Regions from separate parts of the Neobacillus sp. NRS-1170 genome, predicted to be linked through region 2. Evidence: a T-box and tRNA genes for the amino acid it is inferred to sense, from the RefSeq annotation. Region 2 holds a T-box; the other holds one or more tRNA genes.

Region 1 (7,516 bases), on a different contig from region 2:
AGGTAATTTGTACGGCGAGCATCGAGGATCGAGTCCCGCCGTTTATGAGAGGCGAAGGCAAGGGCTGGATTACGGCCGAATATTCAATGCTTCCACGGGCAACGGAATCGAGAAATATAAGGGAATCTTCAAAAGGAAAGGTCACCGGCCGGACTATGGAGATTCAGCGTTTAATTGGTAGAGCACTTCGCGCAGTGGTAGACCTTAGTGCTCTTGGCGAGAAAACAGTCTGGATTGATTGCGACGTCATTCAAGCAGACGGCGGCACAAGAACTGCTTCGATAACAGGGGCTTTTGTCGCGATGACAATCGCCATAAATCGTTTATCGGAGAAAAAGTCAATGTCAAAGTTTCCTATTATCGATTATTTAGCGGCTACAAGCGTAGGAATTTTACAAAAAGGTGAAACGGTTCTCGACTTGAATTATGCTGAAGATTCCAAGGCCCACGTCGATATGAATGTCGTAATGACTGGCAACGGTGAGTTCGTCGAATTACAAGGGACTGGCGAGGAATCTACCTTTTCTTATGAACAGCTGCAAGGCTTACTTCATGCCGCACAGGAAGGGCTGATGGAGCTGTTTGAACATCAAAAAACCGCACTTGGCGAAGAGATTACGAAGAAAATTGAGGGCCGGCGAAAGAAGTAGACTCATTTTTGGTATAGGTTGATATTACAGTCTGATATATAACATGAGAGGCGAATGAAATGAAGGAAGTTATTATTGCTACTAAAAACCCTGGTAAAGCAAGAGAATTTGAGCATATTTTTGCCCCTAGAGGGTATTCGGTTAAAACCCTGCTAGATTTTCCGGAGATCCCAGAGGTCGAAGAAACAGGCTCAACCTTTGAAGAAAATGCCATATTAAAGGCGGAGGCTGTTTCACAGGCGCTAAATAGAATGGTGATTGGTGACGATTCGGGCCTAATCGTGGATGTCTTAGAAGGCAGACCAGGAATCTACTCCGCCCGTTATGCAGGAGAGCCAAAGAACGATCAGAATAACACAGAAAAAGTTCTGTCTGAATTAAAAGGAGTTCCTGAGGCGGAGCGAACTGCCCGTTTCTATTGTGCATTAGCAGTGGCGGTTCAAGGGCAAGAAACCTTCACGGTGTCAGGCACCTGTGAAGGGCGTATTTTAGAAGAGCAACGTGGTACTAATGGTTTTGGCTATGATCCCGTATTTTATGTCCCTGAAAAAGGCCGTGCAATGGCTGAGCTTTCTTCAGATGAAAAAAATAAAATCAGCCATCGGGCAAATGCTCTGAAGAAGCTGGATGATGTGCTCGATGGTATTTTAGAAAAGGCTAATGAGGCATGAGCAAGGTTTTAGTTGTTAGCGATAGTCATGGATTGACAAAGGAACTCGAGATTTTACGTGAAAGACATTTGAATGAAGTCGATTTGATGATTCATTGCGGCGATTCACAATTGATGCCTGATGATCAATCCATGTCTGGTTATTTAACCGTAATGGGTAACTGTGATTTCGGCGGAGGGTACCCATTAGATACAACAACGGAGGTTGCCGGCAGGAAGTTCTTCATTACCCATGGTCATCGATATTCTGTAAAAACTTCTTTGATGAATTTAAAGTATATAGCACAAGAGGTTAATGCTGATATCGTCTGCTTTGGACATTCGCACGTCTTAGGTGCAGAAGTTATTGGAGAGACGTTTTTCGTAAATCCAGGCAGCATCCGTCTTCCCCGTGAGCGACTGGAAAAAACATATGTTATCCTAGATTTATTTGTAGATAAAATTAAGATGTCCGTGTTTGAATTGAATGGGCGGGAGATCTTAGAGCTTTCTCGGGAATTTATATTACCTCAAAAATGATTTGAAACCTATTAGTGACCGTGCAGGGGGAAATTAGCTTTGCACGGTTGTTAAGAAGGGCTCATAATGCCTGTGAACCGAGAAAAAGAGGTTTCATGGTCGTTAAGAAGGGCTCATAATGCCTGTGAAACGAGAAAATAGGTTTCACAGTCGTTAAGAGGGGTTCATAATGCCCGTGAAACGAGAAAAAGAGGTTTCACGGTCGTTAAGAGGGGCTCATAATGCCTGTGCACCAGGAAAAAGAAGTTTCCCGGTCGTTAAGAAGGGTTCATAATGCCCGTGCACCAGGAAATAGAAGTTTCCCGGTCGTTAAGAAGGGCTCATAATGCCTGTGAACCAAGAAAAAGAAGTTTCCAGGTCGTTAAGAAGGGTTCATAATGCCCGTGAAACGAGAAAAAGAGGTTTCACGGTCGTTAAGAGGGGCTCATAATGCCTGTGCACCAGGAAAAAGAAGTTTCCAGGTCGTTAAGAAGGGTTCATAATGCCCGTGAAACGAGAAAAAGAGGTTTCCCGGTCGTTAAGAGGGGCTCATAATGCCTGTGCACCAGGAAAAAGAAGTTTCCGGTCGTTAAGAAGGGTTCATAATGCCTGTGCACCAGGAAAAAGAAGTTTCCCGGTCGTTAAGAAGGGTTCATAATGCCTGTGAACCAAGAAAAAGAGGTTTCCCGGTCGTTAAGAGGGGTTCATAATGCCCGTGAACCAAGAAAAAGAGGTTTCCCGGTCGTTAAGAGGGGCTCATAATGCCCGTGAACCAAGAAAAAGAGGTTTAACGGTCGTTAAGAAGGATTCATAATTCCCTTGAATCAAGAAAAACGTGTTCCCGGTCATTAAAACGATTAAATTTACATATCGAAAACTTAAATTAAAATAAAAATAAAAAATGTGAAAAACCCGTTGACTTTTAGATATTTGGATAATATAATAAATCTTGTCGCTGATAATTAAATACGTCCCAGTAGCTCAGCAGGATAGAGCAACGGCCTTCTAAGCCGTCGGTCGGGAGTTCGAATCTCTCCTGGGACGCCATACTACATACCAGACATTAACTCACTTTTGATAGTGAGTTTTTTTTGTGCCTCATTTATGCTACACTATTTTCCAAGACACGCAAAAGGACGGATTTTTATGAAAAAACGGGAAAAAGCGAAACGAATCGATAATGTAATTTTCTTTCCCGGAATCGAAAAAAGATTAACAGATAAAGGCTTAGAGAGCCTGCATAATAAAAAATTTCAAGAGGCAATTACCCTTTTAGAAGAAGCAAAAGAACTAGATCCAGAAAATGACGACATCTTAATTGGACTTGTTCTTGCCTATTTCGAGGCAGGATCCTTTAAAAAAGCAAGAAAGCTTGCCAACGAAATGCTCCTAAAAGGAATTGGCGACTATTTTCAAATGGTAGACCTCTACTTAACAATCCTTATCCAACTCCATGAATACCAAGAAATCGTCTCGACCATTGAAGTCTTGTTAGAAGAAAAAGAGATTCCGCTAGACAAACATGACCATTTTTTAACTATCCTTCAATTCAGCCGGAGAATGGCAGAAAATCGCAAGCTGGAGATAAATGAACCCGAGATTGAGGAAAACCATCCACAGCAGCTAAATCTTTTATCATCAAACAATCTTAATGAACAAATGCTGCTAATTTCGAACCTGGCAGAAAAAAATATCCGCCCCTATGTTCCTGAGATTGAAGAATACCTCAATTCCGAAGAAGGGCATCCGTTTCTTAAAACGATTCTGTTAACGCTGCTCAAAGAGCAAGAAATCGATCGGGAATTAAAAATCACAAAATTCTCACAAGAAAACACAGTCATCCCCACTCAATTACCGGACGTTAGACAACAGCCAAGAATGATCCAAATTAAAGCTCTATTAGAAAATCAACTTGAAAGCAGTAACCCTGTTCTCTTTGAAAATATCATCGCCTTGGTAGAACGCATTTTTTTTATGAGCTTTCCGTTTGAGCTGCAACCTGTGAACAGTTCTGCTTGGGCCGCAGCCTTCTACATTCTTGCTCAAGAATACATGGGAATGGAGCCTAAATTACCTCAAACAGCGATGGAATATGGAGTCACATTGCAAGAAATAGAGCAAGCTAGAGGCCAAATTGAACAAATTGAAAAAATTTCTTATCCTAATATATAACCTCCGGTGTTGAAACACAGGAATCCTGTGTTATAATGTAGGGGTTGCATTGTGTAAATAATTATATTTTACATTAAAAAAAGTGGAAATATGACTTATTGGACAAGACATATTTCGATTCTTAATTCGTTACGAATGAAATGAGAATAGATGTTGGAGGGAAAATAGGTATGACAGCAAAATGGGAAAAATTAGAAGGAAACCGCGGCGTCCTTACAGTTGAGGTAAGTGCTGAACAAGTAAGCAAAGGTTTAGACGAAGCATTCCAAAAAGTTGTTAAGCAAGTAAACGTTCCAGGCTTCCGTAAAGGAAAAATGCCTCGCGGTATGTTTGAAAAGCGTTTCGGTGTAGAATCACTTTATCAAGACGCATTAGATATTCTTCTTCCAGAAGCATACGGCAATGCAATCGACGAAGCAGGAATCGAGCCAATCGACCGTCCTGATATCGACATCGAACAAATGGAAAAAGGCAAAGATCTTATTTTCAAAGCAACAGTTCAAGTTAAGCCTGAAGTAACATTAGGCGAATACAAAGGCCTTGAAGTAGAAGCGTTAGATACAAATGTGACTGACGAAGACGTTCAAAAAGAATTAGAAACACTTCAAAACCGTCACGCTGAGCTTGTTGTAAAAGAAGACACTGCTGCTGAAAACGGTGATACAGTTGTTATCGACTTTGAAGGATTCGTTGATGGCGAAGCTTTCGAAGGCGGCAAAGCCGAAAACCACTCTTTAGAACTAGGATCAGGATCTTTCATTCCGGGCTTCGAAGAACAATTAGTTGGTGTTAAAGCTGGCGAATCTAAAGATGTAGAAGTATCATTCCCTGAAGAATATCATGCAGCTGAGCTTGCTGGCAAACCAGCAACGTTCAAAGTAACTGTTCATGAAATCAAAGGCAAAGAGCTTCCTGTATTAGATGACGAGTTTGCAAAAGATGTTGACGATGAAGTAGAAACATTAGATGCATTAAAAGAAAAAATCAAAACTCGTTTAGAAGACAGCAAAAAGCATGAAGCAGAACACCACCTTCGTGACACAGTAGTGGAAAAAGCTGCTGAAAACGCACAAGTTGAAATTCCAGAAGTTATGGTTTCTAACGAAGTAAACCGCATGCTTCAAGAATTCGAACAACGTCTGCAAATGCAAGGCATGAACCTTGAGCTTTACTTCCAATTCTCTGGTCAAGACGAAGCGGCTCTTCGCGAACAAATGAAAGAAGAAGCACAAACTCGCGTGAAAGTGAACTTAACACTTGAAGCAATTGCAAAAGCTGAAAACCTTGAAGCAACTGACGAAGATGTAAACGCTGAGCTTGATAAAATGGCTGGTATGTACAACATGTCAGTTGATGCAATCAAACAAGCAGTTGGCGGCGTAGAAGGCATCAAAGCTGAACTTAAATTCAAAAAAGCGATCGACTTTATTGTTGAAAACAAAAAGTAATTTTTATAAGTAATCGCAAGGCACGATTTTGATCGTGCCTTGTTTTATACATTTTTTCAATTACATATTATAATTATGTCAGGGAAACCTTTTTAATATCTAGCTTCAGCGCCTAGGGGCTCGAGGTCATAAGCCAATCCGGCATGAAGGTTAAAAAACAACCTTCCTGCCGGCTCGTCTTATGCTTGTCGCCCCTGGTCAAGGCGCTTCAGCTTTTATTTACAATGGGCAGGAAATTCAACACTACATATCGAATTAATAATTTCCAAAGAGCTTTTAGATTTATTTTTAAAAATTATGGCAAAGATTAATGAGTACATATGTTTTAAACTGGTGCTTCTCCAAACAAATCAAAACATAATGCATTTTAGTTCCAGTCCATTGGCCAAATATGTTACAATGCAGAATACATACCATTTTAGAAATAGTTTGAACTCGGCTTTTGTTTGGATGATCCACCAGCTTCAAAGAAGGATATAACACGTTTCAAGGGGTGAAAGAGTTGTTTAAATTTAATGATGAAAAAGGACAATTAAAATGTTCATTCTGTGGAAAAACGCAGGATCAAGTCCGTAAACTAGTGGCAGGGCCGGGAGTTTATATATGTGACGAGTGCATCGAGCTTTGCACAGAAATCGTTGAGGAAGAGCTTGGAACTGAAGAAGAAGTAGAATTTAAAGATGTTCCAAAACCGAAGGAAATCTGTGAAATTCTTGATGAGTATGTAATTGGTCAGGATAAAGCGAAGAAATCGCTTTCCGTAGCCGTATACAACCACTATAAGCGCATCAATTCCAACAGTAAAATTGATGACGTTGAGCTTTCCAAGAGTAATATTGCTATGATTGGGCCAACAGGAAGCGGGAAAACACTATTGGCGCAAACATTAGCACGTATCTTGAATGTGCCATTTGCTATCGCTGATGCTACTTCTCTTACAGAGGCAGGCTATGTCGGTGAAGACGTTGAAAATATTTTATTAAAATTAATTCAAGCTGCCGATTATGATGTAGAAAAAGCGGAAAAAGGCATTATCTATATCGATGAAATTGATAAAATTGCCCGTAAATCCGAAAACCCATCGATTACACGCGATGTTTCCGGTGAAGGCGTACAGCAGGCATTATTAAAGATTCTTGAAGGTACGGTGGCAAGTGTTCCTCCTCAAGGAGGAAGAAAGCACCCGCATCAAGAATTCATTCAAATTGATACCACCAATATTCTATTTATCTGCGGTGGAGCGTTTGATGGAATTGAACCGATTATTAAACGCCGTTTAGGACAAAAAGTAATTGGTTTTGGTGCAGATCCAAAGCAAGCAGAGATTACTTCCAAAGAGCTGCTTTCAAAGGTATTGCCTGAAGACTTGCTGCGATTTGGTTTAATCCCTGAATTTATTGGCCGTCTTCCAGTTATCGCAAGCCTTGAACAGTTGGACGAGGCGGCATTAATTGAAATTTTAACAAAACCAAAGAATGCGCTTGTGAAACAATATCAAAAAATGCTTGAAATTGATGATGTTGAGTTAGAATTTGAAGAAGGCGCATTAACTGAAATCGCGAAGAAAGCGATTGAACGCAAAACGGGTGCCCGTGGATTACGTTCAATCATTGAAGGAATTATGCTTGATGTCATGTTTGACCTTCCTTCCCGCGATGATATTACAAAGTGTATCATTACGAAAGAAACAGTCATCAACAACAGCGTTCCGAAGCTTGTTTTAGAAGACGGAACAGTCGTTGTTGAAGAAAAATCAGCATAATATAGAAGGGCCTGGCGTTTGCTAGGTTCTTTTTTATGTGCTTTTTTACAGAAATTGTTAAAATGTACAAAACCATTGAAAAAATAGACAATGTACCTCAAAAAATAAACAAACCCACTAAAAAATTAGACAAAGCACCCCAAAAAATAGACAAACCCATCCCAACACAGATTCCCAGCACATCAGTTTCTTGCATTTTGTGGTTTATTCCACCACTCGGCAGGAAATACTTATTAATATCTATAGAAGTACAAAGTGCTGGAGGGAAAAATATGAGTTGGACGGGGATTGCATTATTTATACAGCTGTTTTTTGG
Region 2 (7,516 bases):
ACAATCCAAACATCCTATTTTTAGACGAACCGACCATAGGGCTGGATGCTGTTTCGAAAATTGCCGTCCGCCAATTCATAAAAACAATTAATCAAGAAAAAGGAGTAACCGTGATCCTCACCACCCACGATATGAATGACATTGAGGCACTTGCAGAAAGGGTTATTCTAATCGGAAAAGGGACCCTTTTGTACGACGGCCAATTAGAGAAATTAAGAAAGAGGTTTGGCACCAAAAAAACTATCACAGCGGAATATAAACAAAGGGCAAATCCGATTCAAATACCTGGAGCATCAGTCCTTTCGTGGTCACCAGAGCGCGCTGTATTAAGTGTAGACACAGCCAACTTTAAGACATCGGATATAATTACCCAATTAACCGCCCAAGTGGACCTTCTAGATGTCACAATCGAAACACAGCCTATTGAAGATATCATCGTGCAGCTTTATAAGGAGTATCAAATATGAACGTATATGTATCCGTGTTGAAGCTTCGTCTCCTTAATGGCATGCAGTACCGGGCGGCTGCACTCGCCGGTGTGGCCACCCAATTTTTCTGGGGATTCATTACCATTATGGTATTTCAAGCATTTTACGAAAGCGCCGCTGCGACTCAACCGATTTCCTTAAAAGAACTCATCACCTACATATGGCTGCAGCAGGCATTTCTGGTTTTCGTTACCGTGTGGTTTCGCGATAGTGAGCTGTTTGATTTAATCACGAACGGCAATATCGCTTACGAGCTTTGCCGTCCATGTGAGCTATATGGATTTTGGTTTGCCAAACTGTTGGCGCAGCGGTTATCCAGCGCCATACTGCGTTGTTTCCCGATCTTAATCGTTTCGTTCTTTTTGCCAAAGCCCTACAACATGAATTTTCCACCAAGTTTATCTGCTTTTCTATTATTCTTAAGCGCCCTAATGCTAGGGTTACTGCTTCTGGTAGCCATCTCCATGTTTCTGTACATATCCGTATTTATAACCATGTCCCCTATGGGGTCGCTGTTGATCTTTGGTATCCTCGGTGAATTTTTTGCAGGTTTAATTATTCCGGTTCCATTAATGCCATCGTGGCTGCAGAATATAGCTAATGTGCTTCCGTTCCGCTGGACGGCTGATTTTCCGTTCAGGGTTTACTCAGGGCATATTCCACATACAGAAGCCCTCATCGGCATTTTTATTCAACTAGTGTATTTACTAGTTCTTGTTTGGCTGGGGAGAATCAGCATGAATCGTGTTTTACGAAAAGTCGTCGTCCAAGGAGGTTGACCAATATGAAATTATATTTCAAGTACCTTCAAATTCTCTTTAAATCACAGATGCAATACCGCACATCCTTTTGGCTTCTCACGGTCGGACAGTTTTTTATTCCTTTTGCCGTGTTTGCAGGGCTTTACTTCTTGTTTGAACGGTTCGGGCAAATAAAAGGCTGGCAGTTTTTTGAGGTGGCGCTTTGCTTCGCTGTCATTCATATGTCCTTCAGTTTGAGTGAGTGCTTTGCCCGAGGGTATGATATGTTTTCAAGCCTTGTCGTCAGAGGGGATTTTGACCGGATTCTAGTACGGCCGAGAAGTACGTTTATCCAAGTGCTCGGGTCAAAATTTGAGTTTACGAAAGCAGGGCGGCTGCTTCAAAGCGCCCTTGTGTTAATCTGGGCCTTGCACAATCTTTCAATTGATTGGACACCAATTAAAGCTATTACCCTTGTGCTAATGGTCGCAAGCGGTGTATTTATTTTTACCGGAATCTATATGCTGGCAGCTACCATGTGTTTTTGGACCGTGCAGGGCCTTGAAGTGGCGAATATATTTACTGATGGCGGACGGGAAATGGCCCAATACCCATTAAACATCTACCAAAAATGGGTGACCCGCTTTTTTACCTTTGTGATTCCATTTGGAACCGTCAACTATTTGCCGTTACTCTACACGCTTGGAAAAAATAACGGCGATGACCTTCTGTATATACTCACACCAGTGCTGGGAAGCTTGTTTTTCCTTCCATGCTTGCTCGTCTGGCAAATTGGTGTAAGACACTATCGTTCAACAGGATCGTAATTTCAAGGGGGAAAGAAATAAAAAGAAAAACCCACAGGCAAAACCATAACCGTGGGTTTAAAGACTTTTGGACTTATCCTTAATAGGTAAAACGCGCTTTTCGATATCCTCATAAAAAACTAGAAATCGGTCTATGATGTAAAGCCTAGGCATGACCCGGTGTACCAATAGTGCAGATATTATTCCTAAAAGGGTGCCAGCAGCCACATCGACAGGGTAATGAACGCCAACCCAGATACGGGATACACCAACACAGAATGGGATGACAAGCCATAACCACCAGCCTTTTTTGCGAACAATCCAAAATGAGATAAAAATGGAAAAAAATAAGATAGTATGGTCACTGGGGAATGAATTATCAACAGTATGTTCCACTAACTTATTGACATGCGGCAGGGCAGCAAAGGGCTGGTGATGCGAATAAAACTGGCCTGCAGCTTTTCCCATGATTCCAGCAAGTGTACAGGCAATAAGTGATTGGACTACCATCTTTCGATTTTTGGTCGATCTTGAAAACCAAAATAGGACAATGGTTAAACATAAAAAATAAAACATATATTCTGCCACAAAAATCACCACAGGGTTTAAGGCAGAAAACTGAGAGCCCAAATCATTGATCGATCGAAAGACATCAATATTTATTTTAGAAAATGACATAACCAATCCTCCTTTATTCTTGATGCATTTATTGTATAAAGAGCCGATGTCCTGCAGCCATGGATTAAGATTACACTTACTTACAAACTTGTAAGTCTTGTAAACATGGCGATGGGGCATGTTTTTTTGTTTCCATTTGAATCCCAAAACGAGCTATGTTATAGTGGAATTATCTTGTTGACCGGAAAACTAAAATAGTCAAAAAGGTGGAGGTTCAAAAATGGCACTTGATCGGAGAAAAATGATTGTCGAAGCAGCAACGAAATCTTTTTCGTTGTTCGGTTATAAAGCCACGACCATGGACCAAGTCGCAAAGCTTGCGAATGTTGGGAAAGGAACCATTTATACGTTTTTTAAAAATAAAGAAGAGTTGTTTGAAGAGATTATTTCTTCATTAGTGAAGGAGATGATTGCGGAGGCGGAGTTTGTAATTCAACCGGATTTGCCGTTTACGGAAAATGTCCACCTGGCGCTCTATCGACTCTTGGAATTCCGTTCCCAGCACCAGCTGATGATTAAGCTTGTTCAAGAAGAGAAGGAAATGGGCACATTAGCTGTTGCGGAAAAGCTCCAGCATGTCGAAAATGAAATAATCGCTTATCTCAAAGGGAAAATTGATGCTGCGATAACGAAGGGCGCGATTCCGGAAGCTGACACCGAAATCACAAGCTTTCTGCTTTTAAAAATGTATATCGCGCTTGTATCAGACTGGGAAAGGAACCATGAACCGCTAAGCTCAGAACAAATCGCCGATGTGATGAAGGTGTTTTTTTTAAAAGGACTATCGTGAAAAATTGACAAAACAAAAAAAAGACTTGTGCAACAAGTCTTTTTTTTAATTATAAAAATTCCGTGTGGACACTGCAAATTGTGGTTCCTCTTTACTTTTAATCGTATATTCTTCCATTAAACTTATAAACGTTCCGAAAAGGTAATTCACCACTGCGCCTAATAGGATGCCAAATCCAAGCGCAGTAAAGAAAAATGAGTTGAAACCGCTTCCAAATTGTCCGAGCAATATAAGAATAATTCCTAATCCGCTGCCATAGATGGCAATCTTTTTGAAGGTAAATAAGCTTTTTAAATGTTTGATTTGCATCACGATCCACTCCCCTTTACTGAATATTCTACCAATTGTCACAGAATTGTCAAACTTTTTGTCACAAAATCGTCAAACTTTTTCGGAACTTTCTATTGCAATAAAATGAGGCCAGTGAAATGGCCTCGTATCTGCTTATTTTTTTGCTAAATTCTGCTGTGCCATTTTCACGAGTTCGCGAACCATGCTGCCGCCGAGCCTGCCTCCGACTTTTCCAGCCTGCTCGGAGGTGAGCTGGCCGTTATAGCCCTTTTGGAGCGGGACGCCAACCTCTTCGGCGGCTTCAAATTTTGCATTCTCAGGACTGCTGGCATGTGCGACCTTCGCTTTTAACTCATCCAATCCTCTTCTAGCTTCTGGAACAAGAATTTTATTTCTTCTGGCCATATAAATCCCTCCTTATCTCTTATGATTTCCATAGTGAAAAAAATAATCAGCGGCCTATGGATAAATCCTAATTTATCCAGTATAATAACTGATAATTAATTTTGGATAAATTCTATGAAAAAGAGAGTAGTTATCTAGGAAGTGATAGCGAGTCAGGGACGGTGGGAGCCTGATACGGAGCAGATAATGAAGCGCACTTTTGAGATGCTTGCCTGAAACTGTGTAGGGCACGCCGGAGGATTCTCCGTTACAAAGGATAAGCTGGTTCTGAACGAACAATTAGAGTGGTACCGCGGGATATTCAAACTCTCGTCTCTTTTTATAAGAGGCGGGAGTTTTTTGTGTTTGTAGAAAAAAGGAGGTCAAAAACGATGAATTTTAAGAAGGAACTGGCTGAAATACTTTTTGAGGTGCTGGAGGGGGCAATAGCGCTCCAAGACCTTGAACTGCTGATTGAAAAACCGAAAAACCAAGTGCACGGCGATTTGGCTTTTCCAGCTTTTAGCCTCGCAAAATTAAAACGTAAATCACCAAATGTGATCGCACAAGAACTCAGTGAAAAGATCCAATCACCGATCTTTGAAAAAGTAGAAGTGGTCGGTGCTTATCTGAATGTATTTTTAAACAAAAAACTTGTTTCAGAAAAAGTCGTCAATAAAATCATTAACGAAAAGGACCAATTCGGTGCACAAAACATTAACGAAGAAATTAATGTCACGATTGACATGTCGTCTCCTAATATCGCCAAGCCATTTTCAATGGGTCATCTCCGTTCCACGGTTATAGGGAATGCCCTCGCTCACATTGTAGAAAAATGCGGCTATAAGCCGATTAAGATTAACCATCTCGGTGACTGGGGAACACAGTTTGGTAAATTGATTACTGCCTATAAGCTATGGGGAGACGAAAAGAAAGTCAAACATAACCCGATCAAAGAACTTTTGGCGCTTTATATCAAGTTCCATGAGGAAGCTGAATCCAACTCATCGCTTGAAGACGACGGACGCGCCTGGTTTAAAAAGCTAGAAGATGGCAATGAAGAAGCATTAACACTATGGCAATGGTTCCGCGATGAGTCATTAAAAGAGTTTTCAAAAATTTATCAGTTAATGAACGTTGATTTTGATTCCTACGCAGGAGAAGCTTTTTATAATGATAAAATGGACCGGGTTGTCCAATTGCTTGAGGAGAAGCAATTACTGGTGGAATCCGACCAGGCACAGGTCGTTGAACTCTTAGAAGAAGAGCTGCCGCCTTGCCTGATTAAAAAATCTGACGGCGCTACGCTTTATGCGACCCGTGATTTAGCTGCAGCTATCTACCGTAAAGAGAATTATCAATTTGCCAAGTCTCTTTACGTGGTGGGACATGAGCAAAGCCTGCACTTTAAACAGTTAATCGCTGTGTTAAAGAAAATGGGCTATGACTGGGCGGAAAAAATGGTCCATGTGCCGTTTGGCATGATGCTGAAGGACGGCAAGAAAATGTCCACCCGTAAAGGCAAGGTTGTTTTACTAGAAGAAGTGTTAAATGAATCGATTGCAATGGCCCGACATAATATCGAGGAGAAAAATCCAAATCTTCCTAACAAGGATGAAGTAGCGAAACAGGTGGGTGTCGGGGCCGTTATTTTCCATGATTTAAAAAATAACCGTATGAACGATATTGAATTTTCGTTGGAGGAAATGCTGCGCTTTGAAGGGGAAACAGGACCATACGTCCAGTACACCTATGCCCGTGCCTGTTCGATCTTACGAAAAGGAAAGTGGGAGGCGATTGCCATTGACCATGCCTACAATACTTCATGGGAAAAAGAATGGAAGGTTATCAGCCTGTTAATGGAATTCTCTAATGCCATTAAACGTGCAGGGGAGAACTTCGATCCTTCGCAGGTAGCCAAATATGTGGTAGATTTGGCACAAGCCTTCAACAAATACTATGCGGAGGTAAAGGTGCTGGAAGAAAGCGAAGAGCAAGAAGCACGTTTAGCACTTGTTTATTCGGTAACAGTTGTTCTTAAAGAAGGATTGAGATTATTAGGCGTTCAAGCACCTGAGGAAATGTAAAATCATTTTACTTCAAAATTGGTTGATTATGGTATAAAATAGTGATGAAAACGTTAGGGGGGCTAAATAGGTGAGTGAATTACTTTTTAAAAGCTTTGAATTCGCAAGGAACTCCTTTTTAAAAAATGTTGATGCTCTTGATGAGTCCATTGTCGATGTGCAGCCGGCAGGCTTTAACAACACAATCCACTGGCATGTGGGCCATGTGTTAACGGTGGCGGAACAATTCTTATTTGGCTTTCCAAAAAAATCAACCAACTTACCGGCAAATTATATGGAACTGTTTGCAACTGGCACAAAACCGGCTGATTGGAATGGTGATGTTCCATCCGTAAAGGAATTATTAGTGCAGTTAAAAGAGCAAATCCAAAGAATGAAAGAAATTCCTGCTGAGAGTTTTAATGAAAAGCTGAAAACACCGTTTCTCGGGTTAGAAACCTTCGGGGAAGTCGCACATTTAGGAATCTTCCACGAGGCGGCTCATTTAGGGCAAATTCAAGCGATGAAACGCGTGATTGAATCAGCTCAGGCAAAATAACAAATGATAAATGAAAGTTCGTTTCTGCCCAAATTGGTAGAAACGATTTTTCATTTTCAGGAGAGGAAGTATCTTTAAGTGTATGGCTAACCAACAGATGAAAGCAAGACCAAAGGAAAGGATATGGACAAGGGATTTTGTTCTGATTGTATTGGCGAATTTTTTTGTTTTTATTGGATTTCAAATGACCCTTCCGACCATCCCCTTATTCGTTGAGAAATTAGGGGGGAACGATCAATTAATTGGGATTGTTGTGGGCATCTTTACCTTCTCAGCCTTGCTCCTGCGCCCCTATGCTGGAAAAACGCTGGAGACACGGGGAAGAGGCTTTATATTCTTAAGTGGATTAGCCATTTTTGTTATTTCAGTGGGCACCTTTGGGTTCATGACGAGCATTACCTTCTTATTTATGATGCGGGTAGTACAAGGAGTGGGCTGGGGATTTTCCACTACAGCATCCGGAACGATCGCGACCGATTTAATTCCTGCTTCCAGAAGGGGCGAGGGAATGGGCTATTATGGACTCTCGGGGAATTTAGCCTTGGCTTTTGGTCCATCGCTGGGGCTTGCACTGACTAGCATCATCTCTTTTAAGCAATTATTCCTTATTTGCGCGGGTTTAGGTCTGGTGGCTTTGCTGCTGTCCTCAAAAATCCGCTATAAAAAGGTGGAACGAGTCCAGGCACCAGCAAAACAGAGTCTTTATGAAAAAAG

The links. A T-box is a leader RNA that pairs with one kind of tRNA and senses whether it is charged. The one in region 2 lies ahead of argS (arginine--tRNA ligase), so its partner is inferred to be a tRNA-Arg.
Region 1: it has a tRNA-Arg gene. The T-box ahead of argS (arginine--tRNA ligase) is inferred to sense a tRNA for this amino acid. The anticodon was not compared.

What each region holds. Positions count from the first base shown of each region.
Region 1 covers NZ_JBITPF010000039.1:43,500-51,015, reverse strand. Annotated here, with positions in the region: gene rph (ribonuclease PH) at 1-650, shown strand, start outside; gene ACIFOT_RS17915 (XTP/dITP diphosphatase) at 710-1,321, shown strand; gene ACIFOT_RS17910 (metallophosphoesterase family protein) at 1,318-1,839, shown strand; gene ACIFOT_RS17905 (hypothetical protein) at 2,321-2,476, shown strand; tRNA gene ACIFOT_RS17900 (tRNA-Arg) at 2,789-2,865, shown strand; gene ACIFOT_RS17895 (tetratricopeptide repeat protein) at 2,965-3,990, shown strand; gene tig (trigger factor) at 4,161-5,438, shown strand; gene clpX (ATP-dependent protease ATP-binding subunit ClpX) at 5,941-7,200, shown strand; gene lonB (ATP-dependent protease LonB) at 7,473-7,516, shown strand, end outside.
Region 2 covers NZ_JBITPF010000016.1:3,424-10,939, reverse strand. Annotated here, with positions in the region: gene ACIFOT_RS07525 (ABC transporter ATP-binding protein) at 1-467, shown strand, start outside; gene ACIFOT_RS07520 (ABC transporter permease) at 464-1,267, shown strand; gene ACIFOT_RS07515 (ABC transporter permease) at 1,273-2,055, shown strand; gene ACIFOT_RS07510 (undecaprenyl-diphosphatase) at 2,113-2,712, opposite strand; gene ACIFOT_RS07505 (TetR/AcrR family transcriptional regulator) at 2,933-3,502, shown strand; gene ACIFOT_RS07500 (hypothetical protein) at 3,548-3,814, opposite strand; gene ACIFOT_RS07495 (small, acid-soluble spore protein, alpha/beta type) at 3,947-4,198, opposite strand; T-box leader at 4,304-4,518, shown strand; gene argS (arginine--tRNA ligase) at 4,570-6,264, shown strand; gene ACIFOT_RS07485 (DinB family protein) at 6,335-6,802, shown strand; gene ACIFOT_RS07480 (MFS transporter) at 6,885-7,516, shown strand, end outside.